2 regions of the Cronobacter sp. 153480017-3 genome follow, and region 1 is predicted to be linked to the other one. Evidence: riboswitches for the same ligand, from Rfam matches in the RefSeq annotation. Region 1 holds a riboswitch; the other holds the start of a gene.
The links. Region 1 has a riboswitch for thiamine pyrophosphate ahead of thiC (phosphomethylpyrimidine synthase ThiC). Riboswitches for the same ligand answer to the same signal wherever they lie in the genome.
Positions count from the first base shown of each region.

Region 1 (7,178 bases):
TGCGCCAGCAGTCAGACAACCCGGTGAGCGCGCCAAGCCCGATACGGTCGATGCCCGCGCGCCCGAGCCGGTCCGGCGTCTCCAGCCGCCAGAAGAAATCCTGCTTGTTGCCGCGCAGGTGGTGGCGGGCGTAGACCGCTTCATGGTACGTCTCCTGATAGACCAGCACGCCGTCAAGCCCGAGCGCTTTCAGTTCGGCATATTCCGCCTGCGCGAGCGGCTGTACTTCCATTTGCAGCGACGCAAACTGGCGACGAATCGCCGGAAGGTGACGGCGGAAATAGTCCATGCCCACTTTATTCTGGTGCTCACCCGTGACCAGCAGCAGGTGTTCAAACCCGAGCGCTTTAATGGCGGCGCATTCGCGTGCAATTTCCTCTTCATCCAACGTCTTACGCTTGATCCGGTTGCTCATTGAGAAACCGCAATAGGTGCATTCGTTGGCGCAAAGATTAGAAAGATAGAGCGGTACATAGAAGCTGACGGTGTTGCCAAAGCGCTGGCGGGTGAGCTGTTGCGCGCGCTGCGCCAGCGGTTCGAGATAATCCAGCGCGGCCGGGGAGAGCAACGCCATCATATCTTCCCGGTCAGGATGCGCAGCGGCGAGCGCCCGCTCGACATCGTGCGCGGTTTTGCTGTGAATACGCAGCCGGATGTCGTCCCAGTTCAGCGTATGCCAGCGGTCGGTAAAGGTGTTCATGCCTGCGCCTCCAGAAAACCGGTGAGCGGGCTGGTGGCCTGCGCCTGAAACGCGCGCGCGCCGAGCCCGGCTTCAAACCCGGTACGTCCCGCCTCAACGGCCTGGCGGAACGCGCGCGCCATCGCCACCGGATCGCGCGCCACGGCAATCGCCGTGTTTACCAGCACCGCATCGGCCCCCATCTCCAGCGCCTCGGCGGCATGGCTTGGCGCGCCGATGCCCGCGTCCACCACCACCGGCACGCTCGCCTGCGCGATGATGATTTCCAGCAGCGCCCGAGTCTGCAGCCCCTGATTAGAGCCAATCGGCGCGCCGAGCGGCATCACCGCCGCGCAGCCCACTTCCTCCAGGCGCTTGCAGAGCACCGGATCCGCGCCGCAATAGGGCAACACCACAAACCCCTGCGCGACCAGTTTTTCCGCCGCCCGCAGCGTTTCTATCGGGTCCGGCAGCAGCCAGCGGGCGTCCGGGTGGATCTCGAGTTTGATCCAGTGCGTACCCAGCGCCTCGCGGGCGAGCTGCGCGGCGAAGACGGCCTCTTCGGCGGTTTTCGCGCCGGACGTGTTTGGCAACAACGCCACGCCGGATGCCTGCAACGGCGCCAGCAGCGCATCATCACGACGCAGCAGATCCACACGCTTCATAGCGAGTGTCGCCATCTCGCTGCCGCTCTCGCGTATCGCCTCCAGCATCAGCGATGATGACGCGAATTTACCGGTGCCGGTAAACAGGCGCGATTGAAAAGTTTTATCCGCGATTCGTAACATCTCAGCCTCCTGCGATAACCTGAAACAGCAGCAGGCTGTCGCCTTCCTGCAGGGTGTAGTCGGGCCACTGACTGCGCGGGAGAATAGTCTGATTGACCGCGAGCGCCGTACCGGGCCTGTCGAGTTTTAACTGCGCCAGCAGTTGCGCCGCGCTTACTCCCTCGACGCACTGCATGGCTTCATCGTTGAGTTCAATGCGCATGCTTGCCTCCGCAAACCGGGCAGCCTGCCGCGCGCTGTAGCGTCAGGGTGCGCCACTGGCTGGCGCGGGCGTCGAAGAGGCGCAGCTCGTCGTGCTCTTGCGTGATGCCGCACAATAGCTTGATAGCCTCCAGCGCTTGCATCGTGCCCATCAGCCCCACTACCGGGCCGAGCACGCCAGCGGTGCGGCAGTTGCGCTCAGGCTCGCTGTCATCCGGCCACAGGCAGCGGTAGCAGCCGTAATCAAAGGGCGGCGCGAAGGTGGCGATTTGTCCGCCCATGCCAACCGCGCTGGCGGTGATAAGCGGCGTGCTGTGCGCCACGCAGGCGGCGTTGATGGCCTGGCGTGTAGTCATGTTATCGCTGCAATCCAGCACCAGATCGACGCCTGCCACCGCTTCGCGCAGCGCGTCGCCTTCCAGTCGTTTATTCAGCGCCACGCTGTTGATGGCCGGGTTGAACGCCTGTAAACGACGCGCCGCCACGCGCGATTTCGGCTGTTCGATATCACTGACGTTAAACAGGATTTGCCGCTGCAGATTGCTGAGGTGCACCGCGTCGTCATCGGCAAGCCACAGCGTGCCCACGCCTGCGCCTGCCAGATAGAGTGCGGCGGGCGAGCCGAGACCGCCCAGGCCGACAAGCAACACGCGGCTTGCCAGCAGTTTTTGCTGGCCGTCGATGGCGATATCCTCCAGCAGCAACTGGCGGCTGTAGCGCATAAAATCGGCGTCATTCATCGCCCACCCCCGCCAGTTCAAGCAACTCTTGCGTGGCGGCGCGCCAGTCGGGTGCCTGGGTGATAGCGCTCACCACCGCGATACTGCCGACGCCGGTTTCCAGCACCGCAGGCGCGCGCTCAAGGCTGATGCCGCCGATGGCGACCGTCGGATAGTCGCCGAGCCGTTTTACATGCGCGGCCAGTTGTGCAAGCCCTTGCGGCGCGGAGGGCATCTGTTTGGTCTGCGTAGGAAAAACATGGCCGAGCGCAATATAAGAAGGGCGTACCGCCAGCGCCACGTCGATTTCCATATCGTCATGCGTGGAGACGCCAAGCCGCAGTCCGGCGTTGCGAATGGCGTCGAGATCGGCCGTTTGCAGATCTTCCTGCCCGAGATGAACGCCATAGGCCTGATGTTTTATCGCGAGACGCCAGTAGTCGTTAATAAACAGCCGGGCGTGGTAGCGCTGACCGAGCTCAATGGCGGCGGCGATGTCGATTTCCACCTCGGCATCGGTTTTATCCTTGATGCGCAACTGAACCGTGCGCACGCCAGCGTCAAGTAAACGTGTGACCCACTCAACGCTATCCACAACCGGATAGAGCCCGAGACGGTGCGGGACGGGGGCGAACAGAGGCGTCATCACTCCACCTCCTCCTGGCGAAGATAAATATCGCCGCCGCGCGCCTGAAAACGATTCGACATCTCAGCCATACCCGCGTCGATCGCCTGCTTCGCGGCGTAGTCGCGCACCTCCTGGGTGATTTTCATCGAACAGAATTTCGGGCCGCACATGGAGCAGAAGTGCGCGACTTTGCCGGATTCCTGGGGCAGCGTTTCGTCGTGATAGGCACGGGCGGTGAACGGATCGAGCGCCAGGTTGAACTGATCTTCCCAGCGGAATTCAAAGCGCGCTTTGGACATGGCGTTGTCGCGGATCTGCGCCCCCGGATGCCCTTTGGCGAGATCGGCGGCGTGGGCGGCAATCTTATAGGTGATGAGCCCCTGTTTCACGTCCTCTTTATTCGGCAGGCCGAGGTGTTCTTTTGGCGTCACGTAGCAGAGCATCGCACAGCCGAACCAGCCAATCATCGCCGCGCCGATCCCGGAGGTGAAGTGATCGTAGCCGGGCGCGATATCGGTCGTGAGCGGCCCGAGCGTGTAGAAGGGCGCTTCGTGGCAGTGCTCCAGCTCCTCGGTCATATTGCGGCGGATCATCTGCATCGGCACGTGGCCGGGGCCTTCGATCATGACCTGGACGTCATATTCCCACGCGATTTTCGTCAGTTCGCCGAGCGTGTGGAGTTCGGCGAATTGCGCCTCGTCGTTGGCGTCTTGAATGGAGCCGGGGCGCAGGCCGTCGCCGAGCGACAGCGAGACGTCATAGGCGGCGCAGATTTCGCAGATCTCGCGGAAATGCTCGTAGAGGAAGTTTTCACGATGATGCGACAAGCACCATTTCGCCATGATCGAGCCGCCACGCGAGACGATGCCCGTCAGGCGGCCTGCGGTCATCGGCACATAGCGCAGCAGCACGCCCGCGTGAATGGTGAAGTAATCGACGCCCTGTTCGGCCTGCTCAAGCAGCGTGTCGCGGATCATCTCCCAGCTCAGATCTTCGGCGATCCCGTTGGCCTTCTCCAGCGCCTGGTAGATCGGTACCGTACCGATCGGCACCGGGCTGTTGCGCAGGATCCATTCGCGGGTTTCGTGAATGTAGCGGCCGGTGGAGAGATCCATCACCGTGTCCGCGCCCCAGCGGGTCGCCCAGACCAGTTTTTCGACTTCCTCTTCGATAGACGACGTCACCGCCGAGTTGCCGATATTGGCGTTGACCTTTACCAGGAAATTACGACCGATAATCATCGGCTCCGATTCGGGGTGATTGATGTTGGCTGGAATAATGGCGCGCCCGGCGGCGACTTCGTCACGCACGAACTCCGGCGTGATGTTCTCCGGCAGGCGCGCGCCAAAGCCGTGGCCCGGATGCTGCTGGCGCAGTACCGCCGTGCGAATGCGCTCGCGGCCCATGTTTTCACGAATGGCGATAAATTCCATCTCCGGCGTCACGATACCCTGGCGCGCGTAGTGCAACTGAGTGACGCGCTTGCCCGCTTTTGCGCGCTTTGGCGTCAGCAGCCCGCGAAAGCGCAACTCATCCAGCCCGTCGTCGGCGAGCCGCTCGCGGGTATAGGCGGAGCTGAGGGAATCCAGGGTTTCGGTATCGTTACGCGCGTCTATCCAGGCGCTGCGCAGTTTAGCCAGCCCTTCGCGAACGTCGATGCGCACCGCCGGATCGCCGTAAGGGCCGGAGGTGTCATACACCGGCACCGGTTCGTTAGGCTCATAGCGCGGGTTCTCTTTGCTGCCGCCCGCAAGCGTCGGGCTCAGGCAGATTTCGCGCATTGGCACGCGGATATCTTCACGCGAACCGGTGAGATAGATGCGGTGAGAGTTGGGAAAAGCGGTGCCTTCCAGCGTGTCGATAAAGTGTTGTGCGGCGGCGCGCTGCTCGCGGCGGCCAGGTTTGTTTGATACAGACATAGCGCATTCCAGTTAACGGTCAGGAAGTGGCTTGTCAGAACAACGGAGGAGTAATGGCGTGCGCCCGCGCACCCTTAACAGGGTCTCAGGGCGAAACGACACCCTGAGCGGGGCAAAATGGAATTACTCTTGTTCCCTTCGCAGGTCTTAACCTGATCAGGTTCCGCGGATCCCGAATTAACGGTCTCAGCCCGTGCTCGCGCACTGGGCACTCCGACAAGATAAACCCCGCTAAAATCGCGGGGGCATATTTAAACTACTCGTTAATACAGCCGAACTCAAGCCGGTTTGGCGAGGCCGGTTTCGTCATTGGCGCTTTCGCCGAGGTTGTTGTCAAAAGCCAGCATAATGAGCTTATCTTCCAGCGCGAAGCGGGCGGCGAGCGCCTCGCCAATGCCGGAAAGCGCTTCCTGAAACTCCAGGCAGTTATCGTGGTCGATAGCGCTTTCCAGATGCGTGTCGTAGAAATCCATGATTTGTTGGGTGTTGGATTCCAGCTGAGGATAGATTTGCGTGGCGGCGACCAGCGGGCTGGTGCCTTCCATTTCGCTGATCACGCGCTCATAAATATTGAAATGTCCGGCGGAGAGGTAATCCACCAGGCAGTGACAGAAATCGTCCAGCGCCTGTTCATCAAGCGCAGTCATCGGCTCCTTGCCGGGTTTGATGCCGACCATCTTGTAATAGGTGACTAACAGATGGTTGCGGGCAGCAAGCCAACGATCAACTAACTCATTACTCCCACCAACGCGTTCCGTCAGACTTTTTAGCTGGTTTAGCATGATCGACTCCATGAGATATAAGATGTAAAAACGCAAATGACCCAAAATATGTAAGAACAATGTTAATAACGTGCCAGTGAAGCAGAGGTAGTGCAATCAATTATGGAACGTACACTAGAAAATTTAGACCATGGCTGGTGGATAGTCAGCCATGAACAGAAATTATGGCTGCCAAAAGCAGAATTACCTTACGGCCGGGCCGCGGATTTTGGTCTGACGGGCGAAAAGGCGCTGCAAATTGGTCTCTGGGAAGAGGCGCCTGTTTTTCTCGTACTGCAAAAGCGCGAAAAAGACATGGCCTCGGTGCGACAGCTTATCGACCAGGACGCCGGGCTGTTTCAACTGGCGGGGCGGGGCGTGCAGCTCGCCGAGTTTTACCGCTCGCACAAATATTGCGGCTACTGTGGTCATGAGATGCACCCGAGCAAAACGGAGTGGGCGATGCTCTGCGGCCACTGCCGCGAGCGCTACTACCCGCAGATAGCGCCGTGCATCATCGTGGCTATCCGCCGTGACGATAAAATCCTGCTGGCGCAGCATACGCGACACCGCAACGGCGTTTATACCGTGCTGGCCGGGTTTGTTGAAGTGGGCGAAACGCTGGAGCAGGCGGTAGCGCGTGAGGTTATGGAAGAGAGCAATATCCGCATCAAAAACCTGCGCTATGTGACGTCTCAGCCCTGGCCGTTCCCGCAATCGCTGATGACCGCGTTTACGGCGGATTATGACAGCGGTGAAATCCAGATAGACACCAAAGAACTCATCGACGCGGGCTGGTATCGCTACGACCAGTTGCCGCTGCTGCCAGCGCCAGGCACCGTGGCTCGCCGCCTGATAGAAGATACGGTGGCGCGCTGCCGGGCAGACGATGAATGACGTGATACAATAGCGGCCTGTCGCTTGAGGAATAAGAAAAAATGACCGAACTGAAAAACGATCGTTACCTGCGCGCCCTGCAACGCCAGCCTGTGGATGTCACGCCGGTGTGGATGATGAGACAGGCTGGGCGTTATCTGCCGGAATATAAGGCCACCCGCGCGCAGGCGGGCGATTTTATGTCGCTTTGTAAAAACGCCGAGCTGGCGTGCGAAGTGACGCTACAGCCGCTGCGTCGCTATCCGCTTGATGCGGCGATCCTCTTTTCGGACATTCTGACGATTCCGGATGCGATGGGTCTGGGGCTCTATTTTGAAGCGGGCGAAGGCCCACGCTTCACATCGCCCATTACCGGCAAAGCGGACGTAGAAAAACTGCCGGTGCCGGACCCGGAACAGGAACTGGGCTATGTGATGAACGCGGTGCGCACCATCCGCCGCGAGCTGAAAGGCGAAGTCCCGCTGATTGGTTTCTCTGGCAGCCCCTGGACGCTCGCCACTTACATGGTGGAAGGCGGCAGCAGCAAGGCGTTTACCGTCATCAAGAAAATGATGTATGCCGAGCCGCAGACGCTGCATTTGTTGCT
Region 1 is NZ_JBSEYN010000015.1:21,542-28,719, forward strand. Features, by position in the region: gene thiH (2-iminoacetate synthase ThiH) at 1-700, opposite strand, end outside; gene thiG (thiazole synthase) at 697-1,467, opposite strand; gene thiS (sulfur carrier protein ThiS) at 1,469-1,669, opposite strand; gene ACUW6V_RS20450 (HesA/MoeB/ThiF family protein) at 1,659-2,408, opposite strand; gene thiE (thiamine phosphate synthase) at 2,401-3,033, opposite strand; gene thiC (phosphomethylpyrimidine synthase ThiC) at 3,033-4,934, opposite strand; TPP riboswitch at 5,051-5,160, opposite strand; gene ACUW6V_RS20465 (Rsd/AlgQ family anti-sigma factor) at 5,213-5,716, opposite strand; gene nudC (NAD(+) diphosphatase) at 5,819-6,592, shown strand; gene hemE (uroporphyrinogen decarboxylase) at 6,634-7,178, shown strand, end outside.

Region 2 (7,178 bases), on a different contig from region 1:
TGAGGCGTAATGAAACGATAAACGTCCATCTGCGTACCCTTATGCTTTTAAATTAAATAAGAAAGACCCTCCTTAATGGAGAGTCTTTCTTGCTGTTTTACTCCAGCCCCAGCGCGGCGCTGAGATGCGCTATCTCCTTACGCCACTCGGCCTGCAGCGCGGGTTTCTGGTGGCGCGGTTTGCGTTCGAGATCGGCGTTGAGCCGCGTCTCCAGCTCAATCAGCCGCTCCAGCAGGCGCGCGTCACTGTGCTCATCGGGCGGTGCGGCGAGTGCCGCAGGTGCCTCATTCTCTGCCTCCTGCGTCGGCGCTGCGCGCAGACGCGCCAGCAGCGCTTCCATGTTGTGCCACTCGCTTAAACCGCCATCTTCCACGAGCCAGAAGCGGTTACAGCTTGCCTCCATCAGCGTTCTGTCGTGCGTCACCAGCAACAGCCCGCCTTGGAACGTTTGCAGCGTTTGCGCCAGCGCCTCTTTGCCTTCCATATCGAGATGGTTGGTCGGCTCGTCAAGCATCAGCAGCGAATAGCGCGCGAGCGACAGGCCGACAAACAGCAGGCGCGAGCGCTCGCCGCCGCTCAGCGTGTCGACCCGCTGCCCGTGCCGCGCCCACGGGAAACCGGCGCTGATAAGCGCAAGCTTACGCTGTTGCAACTCAGGCGCGAACGGCTCCAGCGCCTCCAGCAACGTGGCGTTATCCGGTAACTGATGCAGCGACTGATCGTAATACCCGAGCGACACGCGCGGATGGAAGGTGACGCCGGGAACCGTTTCCCCTGTTTGCCACTGTCGCCACAGCAGGCGCAGCAGCGACGACTTCCCGCAGCCGTTATGCCCGAGCAGCGCCACGCGATCCCCGCTTTTGAGCCGCGCCAGCGGCAGGGTAAAGAGCGTCGGCGCATCAGGAGCCGCGCTGACGGCCAGATCCTCCAGCTCAAGCAGGCGATCCGCCGCCAGCGCGTCGCCGGAGAGCGTCAGTCGCCAGCGGCTGCCCTGCGCCAGTTCGGTTTGCTCCTCTTTAAGCCGCGCCACCTGTTTTTCCATCTGTTTAGCTTTGCGCGCCAGATCTTCGTTGTCATAAACCTGTCCCCACGTGGCGAGCCGTTTCGCACTCGCCGTCACGCGGTCAATCTCTTTTTGCTCCGCTTTATAGCGCAGGGCATCGCTCTCATCCCGCGCCGCCAGCGCCGCGCGTGCCTGCGTACAGGGGAGATCGAACGCCTGGAGCTGACCGTCGCGCAATATCCAGGTGCGGTTGGTTACGCTGTCCAGCAGCGCGCTGTCGTGGGAGACCAGAATAAAGCTGCCGTTCCAGCGGGCCAGAAACTGCTCCAGCCACAACATCGTCGGGAGATCGAGATGGTTGCCTGGCTCGTCGAGCAACAGCAGATCGGGCGAGATAATCAGCGCCCGCGCCAGCAATAAGCGCGTGTGCTGGCCACCGCTAAGCGAGCCCGCCGTCAGCGACCAGGCCACCTCGGCAAAGCCCATATTTGCGAGCAACGCCTGCGCCCGCCAGGCGCTGCTTTCACGCTCGGCCTCAGGCAGCCTGGCCAGCAGCGCGTCCAGCAGCGTCTGCTGATGCAGTTCGTCGGGCAGATGCTGCTCCACGCGCGCCAGCAGGCAGCGCGCCGCGCGCGTCACAACGCCTTCGGCAGGCGCAAGGGTGCCGTCCAGCGCTTTCAGAAGCGTGCTTTTGCCGCAGCCGTTATGACCGATCAGGCCAATGCGGTCGCCTTTTTTCAGGGTAAAGGAAAGGGCGTTCAGCACCGGGCCAAACGGGGAATCAATGCGCAGGGAGTGCGCCGTCAGTAATGTGCTCATCGCTTACTCAGAATTTTCAGGCATAACAATGCCTCGTCAAACATCGCTGACGATAATCTGGTAAGCCCTGGAGAAGGGTGATGTGATGGGATCTTCGCTCAGGGTCCAGTTATCGCAGCACGATACCGGTAATGCCTGAGCTCTGGCGATCGCCAAAATGATGTGAATAGTCAAACAATTCACAGCACAGCATAAGAGTCCTCCTTTTTATTCATCAGGTTGATAGGTAGAGCGAGTGTAGCGGGCAGCGCGTTTAAGCACCACTACGCGTATTAAGGGGTGTGAGCGAAAAAACGTTTTGGAAAGGGGAGATATAAGACGCGCCTGAGCGTCGGGCCTGCTTCAGGCGCTAGAAGGATTAACGGTGGTAGAAAATATCGCCGTTCATGGCGCGCACAACTTTACCTTCGGCGTCGGTGATAAGTACGTAGTAGCCGCCCATGTAAGTCCAGTGTGTGCCGGCTTCCGGGGCGGGCAGGTTGCGGATCTGCCACTGTTTGATGTTGTACTGCTCGGTGCGGTAGAGGTCCGGCACGATGTCGCCAATGGTGTATTTTTTGGAATCGGAGTGAAACTCTTTCACTTCATAGCTATCGATAGATTTGGGTTTTACCACATCTGCGGCGAATGCAGAGGCCACCGACATCAACAGCACACCCGCTACGATCATTCTGGTTTTCAACATACCTTCTCCACATGTCAGGGCGCTGCGCCCCGTTGATTTTGTTACCGTCAGGCCGCTATCTTCCTGCGCCATTCCCGGCCGGGCAAGGCTAATTATGTATAAAAAAATGAAGCCGATAGCAATCGGCGCGGGGCTGATTTGGTGGGGCGTGCTTATGGGCTGCCAGAAGTGGTGGGTTATACTTATGTCATGATTGCAGGGATAATGAGATTATCATCCATCGGATTATTTATGATGAGTACAGAAGACGGCGTTCGGGCGTTAATAAAAAAGCATTTCTGGGAGATGGCGGATGAAGATTCGTTAAGTACCGGACAATATTCCGTCCTGCCAGAAGATGCGCACGCCTTCTTCGGGGAATACTTTGCTGTGTTCAATATGAATTATTCTTCCTTCGACTTCCGTAAATATTTTCCGCAAGAAGGGATATTTTTCCTGCCCAATGCGATTCTTCCCGACTATTTAAAAAGCGATAAGCATCAACCTGCGCCGCTTACCGTGAAAATGCTGATTGCCTCGGCAAAGGCGGGGCGCTGGATTGATGATTAGCGCATTGAACACTTGAGGTTGTAATGGCATTATCGGAAGTCATGTTAAGTGACTCTGCGGGTTCTGTTAGATCGTGACGCTGCAAGATCGTATAACGATTAATGATAGCAGTGACAAGGTCCTGGTCGTGGAAGACTGATATGAGATATAGTTTGATATTATTGTGTCTGATTACGGGTACGTGCGGAGCAACCCAAATGACGGGATTTGGCGCAAGGTATTACGATGATATTACCGATGTTTATTCTGATAATCATGAAACCGATAAAGATCTGGTGCCCGTTATTGCTATAGGAACCACCGAATACAAGTTTGAGGTTAACACGCTTGCAGCTATCGCTAAGAATGCCGGTGTAAAGGTAAATAAAGATAACCTAGCTTCCTGGATTTGCCTAAAATCAGGGGGCATCAATTATTGGTTTATTTCTGATAATGAGATGGGAGCGGGGGATTTAACCGCGGTGGCAATAGCGAAAGATGGATCGCCTTGTACACCTTACAAGGGAGTATTACAAGTATCCGTTAAGGCGCCTGTGTTAACGACTAAAGAAGAAACAGAAAAATATTTTAATCATAAGCCTAAGAAAGATATCGTTATGTACTACAAGGATGTCGCAAAATCAGGTGAATACACGCAAAGTAACAGCATCATGTACTATCTGAAAGATGATAAAGTTCAGGGGGTTGTTATTAGCCAGGGGACGACCAACTGACAGGCGTCTTAGCCGTAAGGTCAGGAGTCATTTTTAATGAAACTCTGATGCCTATTTCTTTATTAATCTTAAAACCAATGGTAATGCCTCTTACTACGTCACTTACGCTCCAGCACCGCATCAATGCATCAGGGACAATGAAATCACCAGCAAATAAAGCCGGGCAGTCTGTATTTTTCATACTTAAAGCTTTTATAAGCCCCTCAAACTGAGACACAGCCTATTTTTTAGGGTTGAGTCTTTGGCTTCCCGCTGGCATGATCCACAACAGAGAGTAATGTAGCGTTAATCGCAACGCTTTGATTTTGCAGTAAATGACTCGGGGTGCCCTTCTGCGTGAAGGCTGAGAAATACCCGTATTACCTGATCTGGATAATGCCAGCGTAGGGAAGTCAGATGCCTGTCCGGTATCCCGTCTTCGCGCCTGGCAGGAGAGAACCATGTCTTCTGACCTGCTTTGCGGCTCGCACGCCGCGCCTGTTGTCACCCAACTTCGCCGTCACGCGCCGCTGGTGCACTGCATTACCAACGATGTGGTGCAAAATTTCACTGCCAATGTCCTGCTCGCGCTCGGCGCCTCGCCCGCGATGGTGGTGGATACTGACGAAGCCGCGCAGTTCGCGGCCATCGCCGATGCCTTACTCATTAACCTCGGTACCCTCACACGCCCGCAGCAGCAGGCGATGCGGGCGGCTATTGACAGCGCCTGCGCGGCGGGCAAGCCCTGGACGCTCGACCCGGTCGCCGTCGGCGTGCTTACGCTGCGCACGGAATTTGCGCAGGAGATTCTGGCGCGTCGTCCCGCCGCCATTCGCGCTAACGCCTCGGAAATCCGCGCGCTGGCAGGCGAAAGCGGCGGCGGGCGCGGCGTTGACGCGACCGAAAGCGCGCACCATGCACGTGAGGCGGCCCGCTTACTGGCGCGTCGCAGCGGCGCGGTTGTCGCTGTGACCGGCGAGGTCGATTACATCACCGATGGCGAACGCACGGTCGCGGTCGAGGGCGGCACCGTGATGCTGACCCGCGTGGTGGGCACCGGCTGCGCACTCTCGGCGGTCGTCGCTGCCTGCTGCGCGCTGCCGGGCGATCGCCTGGAGAATGTCGCAACGGCCTGCTGGCTGATGAAGCGGGCGGGCGAACAGGCGCTGACCATCTCCCGTGGCCCCGGCAGTTTCGCCAGCGCGTTGCTGGATAATCTGCATGCGCAGGCGTTCGGAGGTGCTCATGAAACGCATTAACGCGCTCACCATCGCCGGCACCGACCCGAGCGGCGGCGCGGGCATCCAGGCCGATCTCAAAACCTTCTCGGCGCTCGGCGCTTACGGCACGTCTGTCATCACGGCGCTGGTGGCGCAGAACACCCGCGGCGTGCAGTCGGTCTACCGCATTGAACCGTCGTTTGTCGCCGCCCAGCTTGATTCAGTGTTAAGCGATGTGCGCATCGACACCACCAAAATCGGCATGCTGGCAGAAACGGATATCGTCGAGGCCGTGGCGGAGCGGCTATCACGTTACCGGGTGCGTAATATTGTGCTGGATACGGTCATGCTCGCGAAAAGCGGCGATCCGCTGCTGAGCCCGTCAGCGGTGCGCACGCTGCGCGAACGGTTGTTGCCGCAGGTGGCGATCATCACGCCGAATTTGCCGGAGGCGGCGGCGCTGCTGGAAACCACGCATGCCCGCAGCGAAGCGGAGATGCGCCAGCAGGGCGAGGCGTTGCTGGCGCTCGGCTGTGGCGCGGTGCTGATGAAAGGCGGGCATCTGGATGACGCCGAAAGCCCCGACTGGCTCTTTACCCGCGAAGGCGCGACGCGCTTTACCGCCCCGCGCGTCATGACGAAAAATACCCACGGCACGGGCTGCACGCTCTCCAGCGCGCTTGCGGCGCTGCGTCCGCAGTATGCTGACTGGGTTGAAACGGTGACGGCGGCGAAGGCGTGGCTCACGAAAGCGCTGCAACAGGCGGATAGTCTGGAAGTAGGGGAGGGCATCGGGCCCGTCCATCATTTTCATGCATGGTGGTGAACCGTGCCAGCAGAATTAGCTGAAAATGCGCTCAGGTCTGGCAATCTGTGCTAATCAAGTCCAGGCTAAGAGGGCCCAGCTAAGGCGTGGGTAAGGAATCTTATCGTCCGGCAGGTCACCGCCTGCCGACCATAACGGGAGCGTATGATGACTGATATTGCGCAGTTGCTCGGCAACGATGCCGATAGCCTGTTACAGCACCGCTGTACGACCATTTCCTCCGACCAGCTCTACCTGCCAGGGCCGGATTATGTCGATCGCGTGATGATCGATAACAACCGTCCGCCCGCGGTGCTGCGAAATATGCAGACTCTTTATAACACCGGTCGCCTTGCCGGCACCGGTTATCTGTCTATCCTGCCGGTGGACCAGGGCGTCGAGCATTCGGCGGGCGCGTCCTTCGCCGCTAATCCGATGTATTTCGACCCGAAAAATATCGTCGAGCTGGCGATTGAGGCGGGCTGTAACTGCGTGGCGTCAACGTATGGCGTGCTGGCGTCAGTCTCACGCCGCTATGCGCACCGTATTCCGTTCCTGGTGAAACTCAACCATAACGAAACGCTCAGTTACCCCACGCAATATGACCAGACGCTCTACGCGAGTGTCGAGCAGGCGTTCAATATGGGCGCGGTGGCGGTCGGGGCGACTATCTATTTCGGCTCTGAAGAGTCGCGCCGCCAGATTGAAGAGATCTCCGCCGCGTTTGAGCGCGCGCACGAGCTTGGCATGGTGACGGTGCTGTGGGCGTATCTGCGCAACAGCCACTTCAAGAAAGATGGCGTCGATTACCACTCCAGCGCCGATTTGACCGGTCAGGCTAACCATCTGGCCGCCACCATTGGCGCGGATATCGTGAAGCAGAAGATGGCCGAGAATAATGGCGGCTATACCGCGCTGAAGTTCGGCTATACCGACGAGCGCGTGTATAGCAAGCTGACGAGCGACAACCCGATTGACCTGGTGCGTTATCAGCTTGCCAACTGCTATATGGGCCGCGCGGGGCTGATTAACTCCGGCGGCGCGTCCGGCGGCGAGGCGGATCTCACCGATGCGGTGCGCACGGCGGTGATCAACAAGCGCGCAGGCGGTATGGGGCTGATTCTGGGACGTAAAGCGTTTAAGAAATCGATGGCCGATGGCGTGAAGCTGATTAACGCGGTGCAGGATGTGTATCTGGACAAGAAAGTGACTATCGCCTGACGGCGGTTAAGATTACGCATTAAAAAACGCGCCTGCGGGCGCGTTTTTTGTGGATGGGGTAATAAATGGTGGCGCGAGATAAACGGTGGGTGCGCTGCGCTTACCCACCCTACGAAACCACAAAAGCCACCGCTGATGCCGTATGTTTTCCCTTGCGGCTGCCCTTTGGCCGCGAGCCGGGGTG
Region 2 is NZ_JBSEYN010000001.1:819,378-826,555, reverse strand. Features, by position in the region: gene ACUW6V_RS04030 (hypothetical protein) at 1-3, shown strand, start outside; gene ACUW6V_RS04025 (ABC-F family ATP-binding cassette domain-containing protein) at 98-1,822, opposite strand; gene ACUW6V_RS04020 (RcnB family protein) at 2,181-2,507, opposite strand; gene ACUW6V_RS04015 (DUF1493 family protein) at 2,739-3,056, shown strand; gene ACUW6V_RS04010 (hypothetical protein) at 3,254-3,769, shown strand; TPP riboswitch at 4,080-4,176, shown strand; gene thiM (hydroxyethylthiazole kinase) at 4,210-5,007, shown strand; gene thiD (bifunctional hydroxymethylpyrimidine kinase/phosphomethylpyrimidine kinase) at 4,994-5,794, shown strand; gene fbaB (class I fructose-bisphosphate aldolase) at 5,942-6,994, shown strand.
Region 2: another riboswitch for thiamine pyrophosphate. It lies ahead of thiM (hydroxyethylthiazole kinase); the one in region 1 lies ahead of thiC (phosphomethylpyrimidine synthase ThiC).